Regions from separate parts of the Litorilituus sediminis genome, predicted to be linked through region 1. Evidence: predicted binding sites of a transcription regulator. Region 1 holds the regulator's gene; each other region holds the start of a gene.

Region 1 (7,481 bases):
CGTGAGCCAATATGACGTTTAATCTCTTTCACTGTTTCACCGGCATCAATTTTTGCGTATTTCTCAACCAAGTTAATCAGTTCATTCGGCGATTCATGTTTACCAAGAAGTACCAGTACACCACCCTCTTGACCGATTTTCTCTAAAGCATCAGCAATTGGCCATGTCGCCACGCTTTCACGTTGGCTAAACAATAAATCTCTAAAGGTATTTTCTAAATGAACACGTACTAAGGTCGGCTCGTCTGCCTTAATCTCGCCTTTTGATAAAGCAAAATGCGCTTGACCGTCGATAGTATCTTTAAAAACAGTTAATTCAAAATCACCGAATGCTGTTGGCAACTTACACTGAGAAATTCGCTCAATTGTGGTTTCATTGGCATTACGATATTCAATTAAATCAGCAATGGTACCCATTTTAATATCATGCTTTTGCGCAATTAATTCTAAATCAGGGCGACGCGCCATAGTGCCATCTTCATTAAGAATTTCAACGATAACGGCTGCTGGCTCTAAGCCTGCCATACGGGCAATATCAACACCTGCTTCAGTATGACCCGCGCGGTTTAGTACGCCGCCATCTTTAGCAATCAAAGGGAAAATATGACCCGGCTGTACAATATCTAAATGGCTAGCATCTTTTGCCGCTGCAGCAAGCACAGTAGTAGCACGATCAGCAGCAGAAATACCGGTAGTAACACCGCTAGCAGCTTCAATTGACACGGTAAAGTTAGTGCTAAACTGGGCATCGTTTTTATCTACCATTAGAGGTAATTTTAACGTTTCACACTTTTCGCGGCTCATTGGCATACAAATTAAGCCACGACCATGGGTTGCCATAAAGTTTATCGCTTCTGGGGTAACTTTTTCAGCAGCCATAATGAAGTCACCTTCATTTTCTCTGTCTTCATCATCCATTAAAATAACCATTTTACCTAATGCGATATCGTCGATTATTTCTTGTGGGGTATTTAAATTCATTTGAGCCTCTTAACCTTAGCTGCTGCTGTTAATTTAATTGAATACGACTGCTATCAACGAGCAATCAATAGTTATTATTGCTGGCTTAACGCCAAATTATCGTTTAATAAAACCTGCTTGCTGTAGTAAGGCTTCATCAACACCTGATTTACTCTGCGCTTGCTCATTCTCGTTATGAGAATTACCTTGCAATAATCTCTCAAGGTAGCGAGCAATCAGATCAACCTCTAAGTTAACCTTAGTACCTACTTGGTATTGCGCAAAAATAGTTTCTTTCACCGTATGTGGCACTATGGTCAAGCGGAAACTATCATCTCGCAAGGCGTTTACAGTCAGACTAGTACCGTCTATGGTGACAGAGCCTTTTTCAGCAATGTAATGTGCTAATTCTTTTGGCATAGAGAGCCAGTATTCGATACTGTTGCCATTGTTTTGAATAGATAACACTTGTGAAATACCGTCAACATGCCCTGAGACCATGTGGCCGCCAAAACGCGTGCTCGCCAACATGGCTTTTTCAAGATTAACCTTGCTACCTACCTGATAATTAGCAAAACCTGTTCTTTTTAATGTTTCATTGGAAACATCAGCGCTAAAGCTTGCTGAATCATACTCTACAACGGTCAAACAAATACCATTGGTAGCAATAGAGTCACCTAAGTTAACATCGCTCATATCTAAGCTATCTGTCGCGATAACTATGCGTGCGCCTTGACTATTGATATTTATCGCTTTAATTTTACCAACAGCTTCAATAATTCCAGTAAACATATTATTCTCTTTCAAATTTTGCGGTAATTTTAATATCACGTCCTAGCATGCGAACATCATTGATTTTTAATTGCTTTGCTTGCGAAAGTGATTGAATGCTCGGCATTTCTACTAGGTTTTTGCCATCACCACCAATGAGTTTACCTGCTTGATACAGTATTAGCTCATCCACTAAATCTTGCTCAATAAAAGCGCCGGCTAATTTTGCACCTGACTCAATGAGTACTTCATTAATTTCACGCTTGGCAAGCACAGCAAGCAATTCACGTAAACATACCTTGTTGTCGTATGTTGCTTTTACCTGAATATGCTCAACAAAATGAGGCCATTGCTGTTGGTTTTCAAGGTGCGTTTCAGCAAAAGTTTGTACGATTAATATAGGTGACTCTTGCTTAAATAACTCAAGCGATGGAGTTAGTCGGTGCTGGCTATCAATGATTACCCTAAGTGGCTGTCTTAATTTATTTTCAGGATAGGTTTTTGCTAAATAACCTAATTGCGACCAACGAAGGTTCATTTTGGCATTATCAAATAATACAGAATCAGCACCGGCTATAACAGCGCAGCTCTGCGCTCTTAACCTTTGTACATCTTCTCTGGCTTCATTTGCAGTTATCCACTTACTTTCACCACTTTGCATTGCCGTTTTACCATCTAAACTGGCGGCAAGCTTACAACGAACGTAAGGCACTTTTACTGTCATGCGTTTAATAAAACCGACATTTAACAAACTAGCCTCTGCTGCTAACAGACCAGATTGCGCAACTATGCCTTGATCCGATAACATTTTTAAGCCTCGACCAGACACCTTAGGGTTTGGGTCAACCATAGCAGAAACGACACGAGCAACCTTAGCATCAATAAGTTTTTGGGCACAGGGTGGTGTTCGCCCGGTATGGCTGCATGGCTCTAAGGTAACATAAGCTGTAGCACCTTGAATAAGCTCAGGATAATGCTTTTTAGCTTCAGCTAAGGCATTGACTTCGGCATGAGCTAAGCCCGCTTTAGCATGAAAACCTTGGCCAATAATTTGATTATTGTTAACTAAAACACAACCGACTCTAGGGTTGGGTGACGTGGTGTAATGACCTTTTTTGGCAAGCTCAATAGCCAAGGCCATATATTTATGATCATCGAGTGTAAACTGACTACTTGCTTGCTTTACTGTTGGCACGCGCTAATTACCTTGAGCAAGCTTTTTACTAATCTTTTTATCTTTACCATTTTTTTCACTGCCCAAACGAGCAATCTCATCAGCAAATTCACTGATATCTTCAAAAGATAAATAAACTGAAGCGAAGCGCAAGTAAGCCACCTTATCTAGCTCTTTAAGTTGCGCCATAATCAAATTACCTAGCATTTCGCTGGTCAGTTCACGTTCGCCAGTGGCACGCATTTGTGACTTTAGCTTATTAATCGCTAACTCTACCTGTTCGGTACTGACAGGGCGTTTTTCTAAAGCGCGAGTTAAACCGCTGGCCATTTTTTCTTCATTAAATGGCTCGCGCGTACCATCGCGTTTAATAATGCGCGGCATAACAAGCTCTGCACTTTCAAAGGTTGTGTAACGCTCATGGCATGCCAAGCATTCACGGCGACGTCTTACTTGATGTCCATCAGACACTAAACGTGAATCAATTACTTTTGTTTCCAGTGCTGAGCAAAAAGGACAATACATACCTTACCTCTGATTTAAAATTAAGATAATTTTCAGCCAAGCATTTTAATCGAAAATGCAGCATTAAGCTAAAGTTCTTAACTAGATAGCTTAATTATTTTTGCTGACGGGGGATTTTGCTAAAGTTAGCCAGCTTCCCAAGTGTTTTTTCATGTAAGCTACTAACATAAAGGGTATCACCTTTAATCAAGGCGCCGGTATTGTAGCCGTACTTTTTACTTGGATCTTGTAAGTTGTAGATAACTTCCCCGTGATCATTTATCGCAATCACATGACCATAAGGTTTTGCTTTCGGTCTAATGGCTAAAGGTAAACGTTGAATCACTTTACGTAAAAACGGCGAGTTGGAAACTTTATCTAAAATGGCACTTCTTGGGCTTACTAAACCTAACCAATAGAGTGAGTTATCTATATCACTGATACCACGACTTAGGTTATCAGGAAAAGAGGGTAAGTTATCAATCAAGACACTTTGCTGTTGATAATTATCTGCTGTAATACCAATTCTTAATAGCCGATAACTACCTGTTTCATTTAATAGCAGCCAATTTTGATCATGGCTTAAAGCAACACCATTAGCAAAGTTAAACCCTTTAGCTAGCGTTTTTGCCTTCCCTGTAACAGGATCAAACACTAGCAACCTACCGTTGCCAGCATGCTCATTAATATCCAGTAAGCTTGCTTGATAGGTGCCGTATTTTTTTGCATGAAATTTAGTACTGGCATCAGAAAAGTAAATTTTACCATCATCGGCTATATCTAAATCATTGGCATAATTAACCGCGATACCATCAACCCTTGTCACGAGCTCTGTTACTTCGCCCGCTTGATTAACCTTAAGTAAGCCGCGAAAAGCATCTGCAACAATAAGCTCTCCTTGTTGATTAAAGGCGATACCTAATGGGCGACCCGCTGTGTTGGCAAAATGCTGTACTTTTCCTTGTGCATCTAAAAACTTAATATCGCCATTAAGTAAGGAAAAATACACTAAACCATTTGCCGACAAAGCGATGGCCTCTGGCCCTTCACTGCCTGCCAAATCAATGGTTTCAATTGCACTTAAATATTCGTTCTGTGCAAAGCTTCCTTGATAGCCTTTGTTGATTGGTGCTTGCCAAGCAACAGGCGAGATTTCTACCGGCCAAAACAGTAAGTAGGCGATAAGGGAAAGTATACTAAAGGTCATTATTTTTTTCATAAGCTGTACCAGGTCTTAAAGTGTCATTAACAAAAAAGGCCGCTAAATAGCGACCTTTTAACCATTAACTTAACAAGTTAACTGTGCATTACTGTTATTTATAAACAGGGAAGCGAGCACAAAGCTCTTTAACTTGACCTTGAACACGAGCATTTACTTCTTCGTTATCTAAGTCATCTAAGATGTCACAAATCCAGCCAGTTAACGCTTGAGTTTCTTCAACACCAAAACCACGACGAGTGATTGCTGGCGTACCTAAACGTAAACCTGAAGTAACGAATGGTGAACGTGGATCATTTGGTACTGAGTTTTTGTTCACAGTAATGTGCGCGCGACCAAGTGCAGCATCAGCATCTTTACCTGTGATATCTTTATCGATTAAATCAAGAAGTAATAAGTGGTTCTCTGTACCGTTTGATACAACTTTATAACCACGCTCTTGAAGTACCGCTACCATAGCTTTAGCATTTTCTAATACTTTTTCTTGGTAAACCTTAAACTCTGGTGCTAACGCTTCTTTAAATGCAACCGCTTTAGCAGCGATAATGTGCATTAAAGGACCACCTTGACCACCTGGGAATACTGCCGAGTTTAACTTCTTGTAAATCTCTTCATCATCACAGCCAGAAACAATTAAACCACCACGTGGGCCAGCTAATGTTTTATGCGTCGTTGTGGTAACCACGTGCGCATGTGGTACAGGGTTAGGGTAAAGACCCGCAGCAATTAAACCGGCAACGTGAGCCATATCAACCATAAAGTAAGCGCCAACTTTATCAGCAATCTTACGCATACGAGCCCAATCAACAATACCAGAGAATGCTGAGAAACCACCAATGATCATTTCAGGCTTATGCTCTTCTGCTAAACGCTCTAACTCTTCATAGTCAATGTCACCTGTTTCAGGGTGTAAACCGTATTGAATTGCTTCGTATGACTTACCAGAAAAGTTAACATGTGAACCATGAGTTAAGTGACCACCATGAGCTAAGCTCATACCTAATACTTTACCGCCTGGCGTAACTAGTGCTTGGAAAACAGCAGCATTTGCTTGAGAACCAGCATGAGGCTGAACATTGGCATAGGTTGCGCCAAATAATTCTTTTGCACGATCAATGGCTAATTGCTCAGCTACATCTACGTACTCACAACCACCATAGTAACGCTTACCAGGGTAACCTTCAGCGTATTTGTTAGTTAATTGCGATCCTTGTGCTTCAAGTACACGCGGGCTACAGTAGTTTTCTGAAGCAATTAATTCAATATGCTCTTCTTGACGCTCAACTTCATTTGTCATTGCTTGATATAACTCAGCATCAAAGTCAGCAATATTCATATCACGAGTAAACATGTTTTTTCCTCAAGTAGTCTGCCATTGGCAAGAACGGTTAAGAGATTATCCCAAAAATTAATGCGGCGTATTTTGCCTGAAAGCAGCCGTTTTGTACATGATAAAAACAGGCTACTTTAGCTCATTTAGCAATGATTTATGCCAAATTTTTGGTGTTTTATTCGGTGGAAATTTTCACATACCAGATCAAATTTCGCTTTGAATCAATATACCGAAGAAAAAACAGAAAGACAACAAGTAAAAAACAAAGAAAAAGCTTAAAGCCGAAATTTAATTCGACAACAATGAGTTAACCTGACTTTAATTCTGAAATAGAATCGACAAGTTGTTTATACTGCTTCTTACGTTTTCTGTGCAGGTAATCAACAAACACGTACATAAGCAACATAAAGCCATTCACATAAATAAAACCAGTTAGCATATCTTTATTTTCTACCTTGCTAACGGTATAAACAAACCAGTTTACTAAGGCTAAAAAGGGAATAAATGACAGTTTCGTTATCACCATATACTTAATAGACGACTGACAGGATAAAATCGCATTGTCTATCGCTTTTTCAGGGCTATCGCACAACTGTCGCCACGTAGCTAAACGGACTTTAGTTTCTAAATAGACAAAAATGATCGACAAAAATGCGCCACCACCCACATAGGTATTTACGGGTTCGCCTAGCTTGCCTTGCCATACACCAAATAAGAAAAAGATTAATAAGCCTAGCGTGACAATAATATTAAGAGCAAAACACAATTTCGCCCCTTGAGTACGACGCTTAGTCTGCTTAACCAGTGCGGCAATATCAGTTTTAGGCACAGCTTGACTTTGCCAATCTTGGCTTAGCTCTGCCCAAGTATCATCTAATGGACTCAATTCTTCTTGCTCCGCTGAAAGTGCTTTTTTATCATTTTGTTCAGGTTGCTGTTCTTGGCTCATATCGCCTCCAAACGTTGCATTAATGCTGTCTTAGCTCGCTTTAAGCGAACACCAACTAAGTTCGTTGTAATATCAAGTACTTGGGCAATTTCCTGATAACTCATGCCTTCTAGCGCAAGTGTTATCACTTGCTGTTGCTCTAAGCTTAGTTGGCGAATACAGGCAGCAAGGCGTTGTTGTCGCTGAACTTTATTCAGTTGCTGGTAGGGTGTCGAAAGCGGGCAGTCTTGCTCTGCATCTTGGTTCAATTGTGATAAATCTTGAGTGACCTTAATTGACTTCACTGATTTCGCCACATGAGTGGCTAATACATTATGAGCTATACGAGCAACAAAGGTTTTTACGCTGGCATCTTGGCGAAACTTAGGTAGCGCCCGCCAAATGTTCAGGGCAATTTCTTGAAAAAGTTCATCCTGTATAGCCGGCTTTGCTTCAAAGCCGGTAATGATATGACGAAGCAAGTTTTCATGCTCCGTCATCCACTGGGTAAATACGATTTGATGATCCAAACCACTATCCTTGCTTTCAACTTTACTTGCACCAACACCAGTGGCACAAAATGCTGATATTCT
Region 2 (7,481 bases), 760 kb from region 1:
GCCATAAATAGCGCTGCTCTGTTGGCAGTTGTTGAAAGTCAATTCCTCTGCTTTGGCATTGTGCGACCCAGTTATCTAAATCTTGATGCTCAAAATATAGGATGGCGCCATTGCTAAATGGCTCTTTTTCCAAACTTAATGAGAAGCTTGCTTCGCCATCTGGGCAGATAAACCTGGCATAATGTGGCGTATCAACAATTTGAGTAAAGCCAAGCGCTAGGTAAAAGTTGTTAGCCGCTTGCATATCGCTTACTGGTAAGGTGATTTGATTCATGTTCATCGTTTTTCTCCTTTACATACCGTATTGATAGCTTTCTTCGTTAGGGAAAGGGTTGTTTGCCAATGCTATTCGCAAGCTTTTTAACGATTCTGCATAGTGGGTTAAGGTGTGCATGCTATAGGCAATCCTGTCTCGAATTTGACTATCACGATGACTTAAGGCACTGCCACCTTGAGTAAAATCATTTAAAATCTCGGTGACGTTACGAATGATCAAATGATCTGGAATAGCGACTAATTTATTATTTTTAAAGGCATTCATGCGCAGTTCTGCGATAGGGTAAGCGCCGCTAATACTATCAACCACTGAAATAAGAAGTGCAGGCTTATGGGCACAGTGTTGTGCTTCGCACATCATAAGAAAGTTTTTTAGTCGTGGTGAAGCAATGCCACTCCATTCTGGGGTAATTAATACTAAGGCATCAGCAGCGTTAACTTGTGCTTGCAAGCCACTCCAGTCACTTGCTGGCATTGCTTTACTTGCATCCTCGCCATCCCATAACGGTATGTTTAATTGGCACAGCTCTATTAGGTTGATTTTGTCAAAGCTATGAGTGGTTTCTGCAAGGTATCTGGCTACTTTTGCGCTTTGTGATGGTGAACGCTGGCTAGCACTGATGATTAATAAATTCATGTTTTCCCCTTTGCCAAAGACTAGATAACTTTACTTATATAAAGTTTTTTGTTTATTAATTGTTAAGTAAAGTAAAATGTTTATTTAATAAAGTCAAGCAATAAAATAAATAAAAAAGTTTACTTAATTACAGGATGGGTAATAATGGTGAGTAAAGTTAAAGAGATATTTGCTTCTTCTTTGAATTTAGCTGTTAGTTGTAGGTATTAGTTACGATGAAAACTCACAATAAAATTTTGCATATGCTCAAGAGCCAGGGCGCGTTAACGGCGAAAACCCTTGCTAATGAATTACAGCTCACTACTATGGCGGTGCGCCAACATATGCAGGCATTGGAACAAAGTGGTGATGTTGATTTTAAGGATGAAAAAGCACCACGTGGTAGGCCAACACGCTATTGGTCGCTAACTGAGCAAAGCAATGAGCTTTTTGATGATAGACATGATGAACTTACCGTACAGCTATTAGACTCAGTTATCGCTATTTTTGGCGATGATGGTCTGGAAAAACTGATCTCTCACCGTGAATCGACAGCACTGGTTAATTACCGTTTGGCATTAGCCGACAAGTATTCTGTTGAAGAAAAGTTAACTGCTTTAGCTAAGGTGCGTAGTGATGAAGGCTATATGGCAACAGTAGAGCAAGACGGTGATATTTATTGGTTATTAGAAAACCATTGCCCTATTTGTGCGGCAGCAAGTAAATGCCAGAATTTCTGTCGTTCAGAATTACAGATATTCCAAACGCTGTTGCAAGAAGTTGCAACTATCTCGAGAGAAGAGCATATCGTTGAAGGTTCAAGGCGCTGTGCTTATAAGGTAACACCACTGAAATAATGCAGAACGCCAGTTATATATACATATTTAACATAATGTATATACAACTAGCTGTTAGTCCATGTTTTTATTGGGTTTGCTACGCGCTTTTTCTATGGTAGTGGCGTAAGCTATGCTCTTTTTGTCGACCTTGGCTAAAGGCAGTAACACGTTTTAAGTAACCAATGACCCGAGTACCGTGATCTATGTTGTCACTACCACATGCCGGGCAGTGATGTAGTGTGCGCTTATCAATTTTTTCACACTCATTACAGATGGTAATTTTCACGTTGATGCAAAAGTAATTACAACCAGTTGCTGCGGCAACATTAAAGAGTTTTACATAAGCGTCGGCCGACAGTGCTTCATCTAAATTTAAATGTAATGCTGAGCCGCCATCAAGGTATTGAGTAATTTCTTTGCCATGTAAAACAAACTTATCTAAATGATTGGTTTCTTCGTCTTCTACTAAGTAGAAGTATGAGTTGTAACAATCGCGATTGACCTGATAGCCATCTTTACTATCCCATTTGGCATTTTTAACCCCTAGGTTTTCAGCCGGCACAAATTCAGTATTAAACATGTAACCATAGGCTTTTTTGGCATCTTGGTTTGCTTGGTAGATTACCTGCAAACGCTCGCTAACAAAGTCTTTATATGCCTGGTTATTACCGACAGTAATATTGCTAAACTCTGCCGCCTCAGCCATGCCATTGATACCAATAGTAAGGAATTGTTTATCTAAGCTGATAAAGCCAGCATCGTATACCGATAGTGCGCCTTGCGCCTTATATTCTTCCATTAACTTACGATAGGCCACTTGGTATTTTTGAATTTTTTCGATTTCTGTTTTTAGATCTCGACCATCTTGCACTAAGCGGTTCATATTTAAGGTAATAACATTGATAGAGCCTGTCGCTACACCACCAGCGCCTAAGGTATAGGAGAAGGTGTTATCGGAAATTTCATTACGCAGGCGACAGCAAGACGCAAGAGAATCAGCGCTATCAGATAAATAGATAAAGAATGAATTACCTTGGGCTTTTTCTTTGGCAAGCTGCATGGCGAATTGCTGATCTTTACACTGACCATTTTCTGTTAGCATGGCAGCGGTAACAACAGGGAAGGTAAGAACTGATTTTTCTCTTTCTTTATTTAACCAAGTTAAAAAGAATTGCTGTAATTGATCTACGGTTTGCCAGTTAGGTTTTGAAAAGTCTGGAAAAACAAAGTCACCAAACATAGAAGCAAAGTAGTGCTGATCAAACAGGGAAATATTCCAAAACACACTTTGATAACCACGTGCAGCGGCAGGCTGATTGATGGCATACACCACATGTTGTAGGTGATTTTCAATCTCAAATTTATGGGTTGTTAGATAATCTTCGCCATATTCTAGACGAGCAAAGTAATCAAAATAAGTTAAAAATTCAACCGTTGCTACCGCACCAGCAAATTGCGCTGAAATAGCAAAAATTAGGTTAACAAATGAGCCACAAAATGATTCTAAGTGCTTAGGCGCTTTAGATTCACCGCCTAGTTTAGTTAAGCCATCAAGTAGAAATGGATACATGCTAATTGAGGTGCAATACGGCTTTAAGCTGGTTTCATCATGCACGTAGATTTCATGATCTTCTATTTGACGTAAGTATTCTTTAGCCAAGTCAGCATCAAAGGTTTCGGCAATTTTATCATGGACTAAGGTGCGATTAATTTGCACGAAGCAATCTTTTAATAGCTCAGCTTCAAGGGTGGCAATATTTTTATGGCTAACATTAGCATTGGCATCCATTTTCGAGCCATCGGCGGCATTTTTGGCTGCAAAGTAATGTTTAATAAAATCTTTTTTATCATTTAATTGTTCTTGATTAAGCCGCAACATTGTCTGCTCCTTGGTTTGAGGTAAAGTTAACTGAGTCTTTAATAAATAAATGATTAAGTTTTTCGCCGGTGTTCATATCACGAAAAACTTGGTTTGAGTTTGGGCTTTCTAAGCCGCCTAATTCTGCTTGCCAAGCACCTGTTTTTAAAAAATCTAAATGTTGGCTGATGTTGATATCTATATGTTTTTCGCCAGAATAAAGGCAGGTTTTTAAACCGACGTTTTTGGCGATAAGTAGTTTTTCGATCAGGGCATTGGCTTGCCATTCACCGCCAAAAAAGACTACACAGCTAATTAAGCCCTTGTATTTTTTTAGCCAGCTTAGGTAGTTTTCTTTAGTTAACGGCATGCCATAATTTTCATTCCATAATTCTGTGCTATGACAGCCTTTGCAACCAACCTTGCAGCCGGTAATGCTAAAGCATAGGCTGATCTCATTGGGTACTTCTTGAAAAACTATGCTGGGTGCTATGCAATTAAAGTCCATTTTAAGACCTATATATAGATATTATTATTTTGTTAAACACAATATATAGTAATTGTTAGAGTCAAATAGTTGATCTTGATCACATTTTTTAGTGAAAATTAAAAACTGAGCACAATATATAGTGTATTTATGAATAACCATATACAAGATATGGTTTTGTTGCTGATTGTTTAAACTAGAGCTGGTTGAAGAATAACAAGCCCGTAAAAACAGAAATGAGATGCGTTAGATTTTTAGCCTGGTAGGAGTGGCTTAGTAATAGTGGTGCTGATAGCAAAAAAGCTATCAGCACACTAGGTCGTGCTAGCTAGTTCGCTTGCGTTATGGTTAATGCTGCATTGGCTGTCATGCCTTGATAAGTTGCAGAAATGGTCACTAAACCAGATTTGTATGTGCTAGCAACGCCGTTGCTACTAATGGTGGCTAAATTAGTTTCACTACTTTGCCAACTCGCATAACGGTTAAGCTCCCTTGAGCTGTTATCAGAATATAAGCCATAAAGTTGATATGTTTGCTGAGCGCCTGCGGCTACTGTGCTGTTGGCAGGAGTTAATGACAAACCGATAAGCGTTGCTTGCGTAACCGTTAGCTCAGTTTGTGCCGATAGTCCGTCAAAATCAGCGCTAATAATAGTTTCTCCAGCAGTGATTGTTGAGCTAAAGCCAGCCGAAATACCTTGTGGTGTAATCACTGCTATATCGGTATTGCTGCTATGCCAAGTGGCTAATTGGCTAACATCGGCACTAGTTTCATCTGAATAAGTGGCGATAGCACTAAATTGCTCTTGGCTAGCGAATGGTATGCTTGGATTTACAGGGGTAATTTGTAAACTTTCAGCAATGGCTTCTGTTACTGTTAAGGTTTCTGTTGCGGTTTTATCTAAGTAGTGCGCAGTGATTTCGGTAACACCTGGAGTAAATGTTTGAGCAACGCCCGATAGCGCGCCAGTAAACTGGATATTAGCCACTTCTGGCGCTGAGCTAGACCAAGCGGCAAGCTCGGTAATATCATAATGTGATGCATCAGAATAAATGGCATGAGCTTGATAAGCTACTTGAGTGCCCGCAGGCGTTATCCTATTTACAGGGCTAACTTGAATGTCAACTAAGGTCGCTGAGGTAACTTCAACTTGGGTAAAACCCGTAAGTTCATTAAATTCTGCGGTAATTTGTGTTGTACCGACCTCAACAGCTGTGGCATAGCCAGCTTGAGCGCCTGTTTCGACAATAGTGACAATAGCTTGATCATCAACAGACCATGTGGCTTGTTTTGAAATATCTTCAACATGACCGTCAGTAAAATAAGCCTGTGCGCTGAAATAAGCCGTGCTGTTTAAAGGCAATTTAGCATTGACTGGGCTAATAACAATTTCACTGAGCACACTGTCAATCACAGTAATATTAGCAGCAGCGGTGAATTCATTGTCTTGATAATTAAAGTTGGCTTTTAATTGGGCGCTGCCTGCTGATTTAGCCGTAATACTTGCGATATCAGATAAGCTGGCAATGTTTTGGTCATCAACTTGCCAAGTCACTTGGGTGGTGACATCGATGGTTTGCTTATTGGCAAGTAATAAGGAAGCAGTAAATTGTTGCTCTGTGCCGATTGGCATGGTTTTATCGTGTGGAATAATGATCAGCTGTTCAACAGACTCGTCCATTACATAGAGTTTTGCTGTTGCGGTAAATTCAAATAAATTTGCGCTGATTGTTGCAGTACCAGCACTGTTGCCTGTGGCTAAGCCTTGACTGTTATTATCGTTAGATATGCTAGCGATAGCTTGATCAGAGACTTGCCAGCTCACCTGCTCAGTGACATCGTCTTGACTACCGTCATCATAATAGGCTGTTGCAGTAAACTGCTGCGACATACCCACTAAAGTGTTTTGCTTGCTAGGAGATATAGTAAAGGTGACTAGTTCTTTACATGGGTTATCGGCACTGCCACAAGCTGGCGCTGGAAAGGGTGAGTCACTGCTGTCACCACAAGCAGTGATTAGTAACAGCAAGCATAACGAAATAAAAGAGCGAATGTGCTTAACTAGTTTCATTATTGTGCTCCTTGCTTAACGGCTTGATTATCATAAATGGTAAATTTTTTCGTGGTAACTTCAACGCGTCTATTTTTATCGCGGTGTTCCTGCGTTAGGTTATCGATTACAGGATTTTGCTCACCAAAGTAGTCACTGGTAATTTGTCGTTTGCTAACCCCTTGAGCTAATAAGTACTGCTCGATACCAGTAACGCGTCTTTTAGATAACTCAAGGTTGTAGGCTTCACTGCCTTTAGAGTCTGTGTAACCTTTAAGTGTTACGCTTGCTTGTGGATACTTCTTAAGTAGCGTAATAATATTATCAAGCTGATGGGGCTTATTAAGCTTATCGCTATCAAAATCAAATTGTACGCTTACCTGCTGAGCAGCGATTGGCTGTGCTCTTGCCGGAACTGGTGCAGCAACTGGTTTTGTAGGACGAGCGGGTATTTCCATGGCTTTTTGCTGAGCTTTTAATGGCTGCGAATATTGATGAGTTTTTTTAGGCTTGATTGGCTGTTTGTCAGAGCCAAAGCGATAACTAACACCTAAGCTAGTAAAATGGGCATTAGTACTACCAAGCTTTTTATTACCCAGTTCATGAAAATATTGGTATTCCAAGCGAGCTTGCCAAGCTTTAGAAAACTGATAGCTTAGGCCTGCACCAGCCGTTGGTGCCCAGCTATAAGATGTTAATGTGCCATGGTGGCTAGTGTTTTCACCATACCAGTTCATAGTACCTAATTTGGCAAAAGCGCCAAGTTGCTGATAAATATCAATGCTAGCAACCGCTGAAAAATCAAAACCTTGCATAGTACCTGCGTATTTTTGTTCAACACCGGTTTCGATATATTTACCACTGGCTTCACCAAGTTTTAAATAGGAAAACTCAAAGCCTAAGTATTTATTGACTTGGTAGCCGCCGAAGAGTCCTAGACCTAAATCATTGTGTTCACAACCGGTATGCCATGCCTCACAGGCATCTTGATAACGGTTGATACCTAGCTTGCCACCTGTATAGTAATAAGATTCAAATGTTGTTTTTTTATGCTCTTGCTCTGGCTTTGATGGTACTGGCTCAGTGGCGTGTACAAATTGGCTGAAGGTAAAACTGGTTAACAGCATAGATAGCGCTGTTATTTGATTGGGTTTTATTGCAAAAAGCATATTACACCTGTGTAGTCCATTGTCCTTGGTAAAGAAAAAGCATAAAGCTGCATTTAGTTATGCGCCATTGCTTTGTTGACAATAATTATACAGTGATATGTTGGAAAATGAACTCGACTTGCGGCTATATTTTTGTAAATACTAGCTTTTACTTTCTTTGAAGCAATAAATAAAACAGGCACCAGA
Region 3 (7,481 bases), 1.3 Mb from region 1:
CGGTAATTGGCATACAACAACAGGGAAGAATCTCACCGTCAGCAATAAAAGCTAATGGCTCACCTTTGGGATAGGCGACTTGACCAGACGTTAAGGTAACTCTACATGCACCGCAAAAGCCATCTCGGCAATGGTAATGGACTTCTATATCGGCACTTTCTAAGCACTCTAACAGCGTTTCTTCTTTATTAAGGTAATTTAGCTCTCTTCCTTGAACCTTTATTTTGGTCATAACGTGTTGATGCTTGTAACGGGCAGTCTCTTCATTGCTAAAAATAAATAATAGAACAAAGAGACAAACCTGAGATTATTGGTAGCTTATAAGTCGAAATCGTCAAAATCATCAGCATCGACAGAAGAGTCTACCTGGCCGACTAAATAACTCGATATTTCAGATTCTTGCGGAGCAACCTGAACATTATCACTGACTAAATATGCATTCATCCATGGTAACGGGTTACTTTTTATTGCGAAAGGTGCATCGAAACCAAGCGCTGCGAGGCGTTGATTTGAGATATATTCGATGTATTGGTTAAGGATTTCTGCATTTAGGCCAATCATTGAGCCATCTTTGAATAAATATTGCGCCCATTCTTTTTCTTGTTCAACAACGTCTAAAAATATTTGTAAGCCTTGGTCACGCATTTCTTCACTAATAGTTTGCATTTCAGGATCATCTTTTCCTGAAGCCCAATTATTAATGATGTGCTGTGTACCCGTTAAATGAAGCGCTTCATCACGTGCAATGAGTTTTATGATTTTTGCATTACCTTCAAGTAATTCTCGCTCGGCAAAAGCAAATGAACAGGCAAAACTTACGTAGAAACGGATTGCTTCAAGGGCATTCACTGAACAAACTGCCAAGTATAAACGCTCTTTTAGTTTTCTCGTGGTAACTTCGATTGATTTACCCTCAACCTCATAAGTGCCTTCACCTTGAGACTGTAATAGCTGTGTCGTTAAGATGACATCATCAAAGTATTTAGCAATGCTGGTTGCGCGTTTTAAAATAGCAGGATTTACTACGATATCATCAAAAACTTCACCTGGCTCAGTAAATAAGTTACGTAAAATATGCGTATATGAGCGAGAGTGAATCGTTTCACTAAAGGCCCAAGTTTCGACCCAAGTTTCAACTTCTGGCAATGATACTAATGGCAGTAGCACGGCATTTACTGAACGGGCAGCCATTGAGTCTAAAAGCGTTTGATATTTTAAGTTTGAGATAAAAATATGCTTTTCAGAATCAGTTAAACTTTGCCAATCCGCTCTATCTTTTGACACATCAATTTCTTCAGGACGCCAGAAAAATGATAATTGTTTTTCAATTAACTTTTCAAAAGCATTAAATTTTTGTTGGTCATATCGTGACACATTAACACTGTTGCCTAAGAACATAGGCTCAAGTAAAGCATCATTTGGAGTTTGATTAAAGGTAGTATAAGGCATGGTTGTTATTCCTGTACGCCATGTTTGGCATAACAAGGGCTATTTGTATTAGCCCTTGTTATTAATTTTTAATGGTAATTTAGTTTTATTAGATTTTACAAGCGCCGCCAGCACAGCCGTCATCTTCAACTTCAACATCGTCAGTCGCACCATCGCGTGTATTATGATAATACATGGTTTTAACGCCTAATTTATAGGCGGTTAAGATATCTTTTAGTATCTGTTTTACTGGTACTTTGCCACCTTCAAATTTTGAAGGGTCATAATTCGTGTTGGCAGAAATAGTTTGATCAACAAACTTTTGCATAATGCCAATTAATTCAAGGTAGCCATCATTATTTGGAATATTCCACAGTAACTCGTAGTTATCTTTTAAGTTTTTATAATCAGGTACTACTTGTTTTAAAATACCATCTTTACTGGCTTTTACGCTGATAAGGCCACGTGGTGGCTCAATACCATTGGTCGCATTTGATATTTGCGATGATGTTTCTGATGGCATTAACGCAGAAACAGTAGAGTTTCTAACACCAAATTCTTTAATGCTGGCGCGTAAGCTTTCCCAATCAAGGTGCAATGGCTCACCGGTAATATCATCAATAGATTTCTTATAAGTATCTATTGGTAAAATTCCTTGTGATAAGCGTGTTTCATCAAACTTAGGGCAAGCACCTTGCTCTTTAGCTAACTGATTCGATGCTTTAAGTAGGTAGTACTGAATTGCTTCAAAAGTACGGTGCGTTAAGTTATTGGCACTGCCATTTGAGTAGTACATACCATTTTTAGCCAAGTAATAAGCATAGTTAATAACACCTATACCTAAGGTTCTACGACCCATAGTGGCATTTCTTGCTGCTGCAATGGGGTAGTCTTGGTAATCTAATAAACTATCTAGTGCTCGAACAGCTAAATCAGCTAGACCTTCTAATTCATCTAATGAATCAATAGCGCCTAAGTTAAATGCCGATAACGTACATAAGGCTATTTCACCCGTTTCATCATTGATGTCATTTAAAGGCTTAGTAGGTAAGGCAATCTCTAAACATAAGTTACTTTGGCGAATAGCTGCTTTACTTGGTTCAAACGGGCTATGGGTATTACAGTGGTCAACATTCTGCAAATAGATTCGACCTGTGCTAGCACGCTCTTGGGCAAACAAAGTAAACAATTCAATCGCTTTAATACGTTTTTTACGAATTGACTCATCGTTTTCATATTGCACATATAACTGTTCAAACTTTTCTTGATCTTCAAAGAAGGCATCATATAAGCCAGGGACATCACTTGGGCTAAATAATGTAATAGAGCCACCTTTAATAAGACGTTGATACATCAATTTATTAAATTGAACACCGTAATCTAGGTGTCTTACCCGGTTTTCTTCAACACCACGGTTATTTTTTAGTACAAGTAAGCTTTCAACTTCTAAATGCCATAGAGGGTAGAACAGGGTAGCCGCGCCACCACGTACACCACCTTGAGAGCAGCTTTTAACGGCTGTTTGAAAGTGTTTATAAAACGGAATACAACCTGTGTGAAATGCTTCACCACTACGAATGCTACTACCCAGCGCTCTAATACGACCGGCATTAACGCCAATACCAGCTCGTTGAGAAACGTACTTAACAATAGAGCTTGATGTCGCATTAATTGAATCTAAGCTGTCATCACATTCAATTAATACACAAGACGAAAACTGACGAGTAGGAGTACGTACACCAGCCATGATTGGTGTAGGTAATGAAATTTTAAAACGCGATATCGCATGATAAAACTCTTCTACATATTGTAAGCGTGTTTCACTTGGGTATTTTGCAAATAAACAAGCAGAAACCAAGATATATAAAAACTGCGCGCTTTCATAAATTTCACCGCTAACACGGTTTTGAACTAAATATTTACCTTCTAGCTGCTTAACTGCGGCATAGCTAAAGTTTAAGTCTCGGCTATGATCAATAAAGCTTTGCATATGAGCAAAATCACTTTCACTATAATCCGCTAGTAAATGCTGATCGTATTTTCCTGCTTCAACAAGCTTAACAACATGTTCGTAGAGTGTTGGCGGTTCAAATTGACCATAGGCTTTTTTACGTAAATGAAATACTGCTAATCTTGCCGCTAAATATTGATAGTCAGGCGTGTCTTCTGAGATAAGATCGGCAGCAGCTTTAATAATAGTCTCATGAATGTCTTCAGTTTTAATGCCATCATAAAATTGAATGTGAGATTTTAACTCAACCTGAGATACAGATACTTGTTCAAGGCCATCAGCTGCCCACGCTATTACGCGGTGAATTTTTTCTAAATCAATGGCTTCTTTTTCGCCATTTCGTTTGGTTACAAAAAGGTTATTGTTCATGAAGTACCTGCATAGCAATTATTGTTATTTTTCCCTAATAAAAAATCCTACGCGTTTCGAAAAAATGTACAAACATCTTTAATTCAAGCGTTGAAATAACAACTGAGCATTGAATGCACAATATCTAGGGTTTTTTATAATTCTAGGCACAAGATAATGAGGTTTTAGCTATTTTGCAAGTGCTAAAAACACTTGCTTTTTTTAGGGGATTTGACTTACAAAGTTTGTGTTAGTTGCTACTAACCTAGTAGCGTTATTTTATTTGGCATTTAAACAAAATCAATCATTATTTTGATAAAAGTTCCCATTAAATTTTTATCAAAATAATTTTTATCTAAAAATTTAATGGGCTAGCTAAATTTTACATAGTAAGATGAAATTTTCTTACAATTCAAAGGTTTATGTTTTTAGCTCAAACAATAATCAAGTTGTTTATTAATGCACCTTATGCCTCAAGCTTCTGACAGCAAATAATGTAATTAACATCAAGAGATGGTGATAAGGTATGGTTTTCCGTAAGCGGATTATAATGGATACCGCAGGTATCGATACATTTTAATCCATGTTTTTCAGCCCAGCCAATTAATGTTGATGGACGAATAAATTTATCGTGATCATGTGTTCCATCAGGTACCAGCTTAAGTAACTTTTCAGCAGCAACAATCGCCAGTAAATAAGCTTTAATGCTTTTATTTAGTGTGGAAAAAAAGACTAAGCCACCAGGCTTTACCATATCACTACAAGCTTGCACGATAGACTCAGGTGAGGGGACATGCTCTAGCATTTCCATACAAGTGACTATATCAAAAGTATTGGCGCTGTTATTTGCCTTCTCTTCCGCTGTGATTTTTTCATAGTCAATCTCAAGCTTACTCTCTAAGGCATGAAGTTTGGCAATATTTAATGGTTCTTCACCCATATCAATACCTGTAACTTTTGCGCCTAACTTGGCAAGAGATTCACTTAAAATACCACCGCCGCAACCAACATCAATGACTTGTTTTTTAAACAGACCGTTATCATTACCTGAATTTTGTTGCGCTAAGTGCTGACATATATATTGCACTCTCAGCGGATTAATTTGGTGTAATGGCTTAAAGTCACCATGTAAATCCCACCACTGGCTGGCAACACTTTCAAATTTTGCAATTTCTTCATTACTTACGTTGAGAGAGTTATTCATTACCTGTTTTATCTCTTTAATTTAAGGCGTGTCAGGATTCTAAACCAAACTGATTTTTAAACAAAGAAAATAGATCAAAGTTAGCCGCTTTTTCATAGCGATTAGTACGTTTTATAGCCGCTTGAAAGGGGATGTAATAAAGCAGTATGGCATCGGAAAAAATTGTGCTAGTATGCAGCGTTGATTACTAATTTATAGTAAATAAGATAACAATAAAAATCTTTGTATTTTAATGGTATTAATGACCTGACAATGTCCATATTCATTGATACCTAGTTTAAGTTAAGGGATACCGTCGATTTATGTCCGATCTGGCCAAAGAAATACTTCCAGTTAATATAGAAGATGAATTAAAAACCTCCTATTTAGATTATGCTATGAGTGTAATTGTAGGGCGTGCTTTACCTGATGTTCGTGATGGGTTAAAGCCGGTACACCGTCGTGTGTTATACGCAATGGATGTATTAGGAAATGACTGGAATAAAGCCTATAAAAAATCAGCTCGTGTTGTTGGTGATGTAATAGGTAAATATCACCCTCATGGTGATACTGCTGTATACGACACCATAGTACGTATGGCGCAACCGTTTTCTATGCGTTATATGCTAGTAGATGGCCAAGGTAACTTTGGTTCTGTCGATGGTGATAGCGCAGCGGCAATGCGTTATACCGAAATTCGAATGGATAAAATTTCCCATTCAATTCTAGCGGACTTAGATAAAGAAACCGTTGATTTTGTACCTAACTATGACGGTACTGAGCATATTCCAGCCGTAATGCCAACGCGAATTCCTGCATTATTAGTCAATGGTTCCTCTGGTATTGCTGTAGGTATGGCAACCAATATACCTCCACATAACTTAACAGAGGTAATCAATGGTTGTTTAGCGCTTATTGATAACAACGATATTAGTATTGATGAGTTAATTGAACATATACCAGGTCCTGATTTTCCTACCGCAGGTATTATCAGTGGTCGTGCTGGTATTCAAGAAGCTTACCGCACTGGCCGTGGCAAGATTAAGATTAGAGCCCGTGCAGAAATTGAAGTAAATGAATCAACAGGTAAAGAGACCATTGTTGTTCACGAGTTACCATATCAAGTAAACAAAGCTCGCCTAATTGAAAAAATGGCTGAGCTAGTGAAAGAAAAACGCTTAGAAGGCATTTCAGCTTTACGTGATGAGTCTGATAAAGACGGTATGCGTATGGTAATTGAAGTTAAGCGAGGTGAAGTAGGTGAAGTCGTTCTTAATAACCTATACAAGCTAACACAAATGCAAGTTTCTTTTGGTTTGAATATGGTTGCCTTAGCAAATGGTCAGCCGAAAATATTCAACTTAAAAGAAATGTTAGAAGCGTTTGTACTGCACCGCCGTGAAGTGGTTACCCGCCGTACTATCTTCGAACTTCGCAAAGCCAGAGATAGAGCACATATCTTAGAAGGTTTATCTATCGCATTAGCGAACATTGAACCTATTATTCAATTAATTCAAGAGTCTAACTCAAGAAAAGAAGCCGAAGAAAAGCTTACCGCTCAAGGTTGGGAGCTTGGTAATGTTAGTGGCATGTTAGAGCGTGCCGGTACACATGCAGCACGCCCAGAATGGTTAGAAGACGAATATGGTATTCGCGATGGCATCTATTACTTAACTGCACAGCAAGCGAAAGCGATTGTTGAATTGCAATTGTATAAGTTAAGTGGCTTAGAGCACGAAAAGATTCTAAATGAGTACAAAGAGTTATTAGACCTAATTGCTGAATTAATGCATATTTTAGCTAGCCCTGAGCGTTTAATGGAAGTTATTTGCGAAGAGTTAGAAGCAATTAAAGAAGAATTTGGTGACGAGCGCCGTACTGAAATCACTAATGCATCGCATGATTTATCATTAGAAGACTTAATTACAGAAGAAGATGTTGTGGTAACCTTGTCACATGAAGGCTACGTGAAGTATCAGGTATTATCTGATTATGAAGCGCAGCGTCGAGGCGGTAAAGGTAAAGCTGCGACTAAGATGAAAGAAGAAGATTTCATCGAAAGATTATTAGTTGCTAATACTCACGATACGATTTTATGTTTCTCAAATCGCGGTAAATTGTATTGGTTGAAGGTATTCCAGTTACCATTAGCAAGTAGAACATCGCGTGGTCGCCCAATTGTTAATATTCTGCCGTTAGAGCAGGATGAACGTATCACAGCTATCTTGCCAGTTAGAGAGTACGAAGAAGATAAGTTTATTATCATGGCAACCGCATCTGGTACAGTGAAGAAGACAGCCTTAACTGCGTACTCTAATCAAAGAGCAAATGGTATTATCGCTTTAAATCTTCGCGATGATGACACTCTTATTGGTGTTGATATTACCGATGGTAATAATGACATTATGCTGTTCTCAGACGCAGGTAAGGTTGTTCGCTTTAATGAGAAAGTGAAAGACAGTGAAACGGGTGAAATTAAGATTGATCCAGAAACGGGTGAACAGCGCTGGG

Evidence for each region. The regulator NrdR, encoded in region 1, represses ribonucleotide reductase genes. The targets are predictions, from matches to a motif close to AAACACNANATNTNGTGTTT.
Region 2: a site for NrdR is predicted at 4,205-4,224, ahead of nrdG (anaerobic ribonucleoside-triphosphate reductase activating protein). Genes of this name have one in related genera too.
Region 3: a site for NrdR is predicted at 3,922-3,941, ahead of nrdA (class 1a ribonucleoside-diphosphate reductase subunit alpha). Genes of this name have one in related genera too.

What each region holds. Positions count from the first base shown of each region.
Region 1 covers NZ_CP034759.1:1,675,016-1,682,496, forward strand. Annotated here, with positions in the region: gene ribBA (bifunctional 3,4-dihydroxy-2-butanone-4-phosphate synthase/GTP cyclohydrolase II) at 1-980, opposite strand, end outside; gene EMK97_RS07485 (riboflavin synthase) at 1,077-1,751, opposite strand; gene ribD (bifunctional diaminohydroxyphosphoribosylaminopyrimidine deaminase/5-amino-6-(5-phosphoribosylamino)uracil reductase RibD) at 1,753-2,871, opposite strand; gene nrdR (transcriptional regulator NrdR) at 2,929-3,429, opposite strand; gene EMK97_RS07500 (SMP-30/gluconolactonase/LRE family protein) at 3,524-4,627, opposite strand; gene glyA (serine hydroxymethyltransferase) at 4,722-5,978, opposite strand; gene EMK97_RS07510 (hypothetical protein) at 6,268-6,909, opposite strand; gene EMK97_RS07515 (RNA polymerase sigma factor) at 6,906-7,481, opposite strand, start outside.
Region 2 covers NZ_CP034759.1:2,439,946-2,447,426, reverse strand. Annotated here, with positions in the region: gene EMK97_RS10945 (VOC family protein) at 1-280, opposite strand, end outside; gene EMK97_RS10940 (NADPH-dependent FMN reductase) at 293-913, opposite strand; gene EMK97_RS10935 (helix-turn-helix transcriptional regulator) at 1,129-1,749, shown strand; gene nrdD (anaerobic ribonucleoside-triphosphate reductase) at 1,829-3,610, opposite strand; gene nrdG (anaerobic ribonucleoside-triphosphate reductase activating protein) at 3,597-4,097, opposite strand; gene EMK97_RS10920 (Ig-like domain-containing protein) at 4,405-6,147, opposite strand; gene EMK97_RS10915 (OmpA family protein) at 6,147-7,295, opposite strand; gene EMK97_RS10910 (sensor histidine kinase) at 7,437-7,481, opposite strand, start outside.
Region 3 covers NZ_CP034759.1:409,787-417,267, forward strand. Annotated here, with positions in the region: gene yfaE (class I ribonucleotide reductase maintenance protein YfaE) at 1-232, opposite strand, end outside; gene nrdB (class Ia ribonucleoside-diphosphate reductase subunit beta) at 319-1,449, opposite strand; gene nrdA (class 1a ribonucleoside-diphosphate reductase subunit alpha) at 1,538-3,808, opposite strand; gene ubiG (bifunctional 2-polyprenyl-6-hydroxyphenol methylase/3-demethylubiquinol 3-O-methyltransferase UbiG) at 4,254-4,991, opposite strand; gene gyrA (DNA topoisomerase (ATP-hydrolyzing) subunit A) at 5,294-7,481, shown strand, end outside.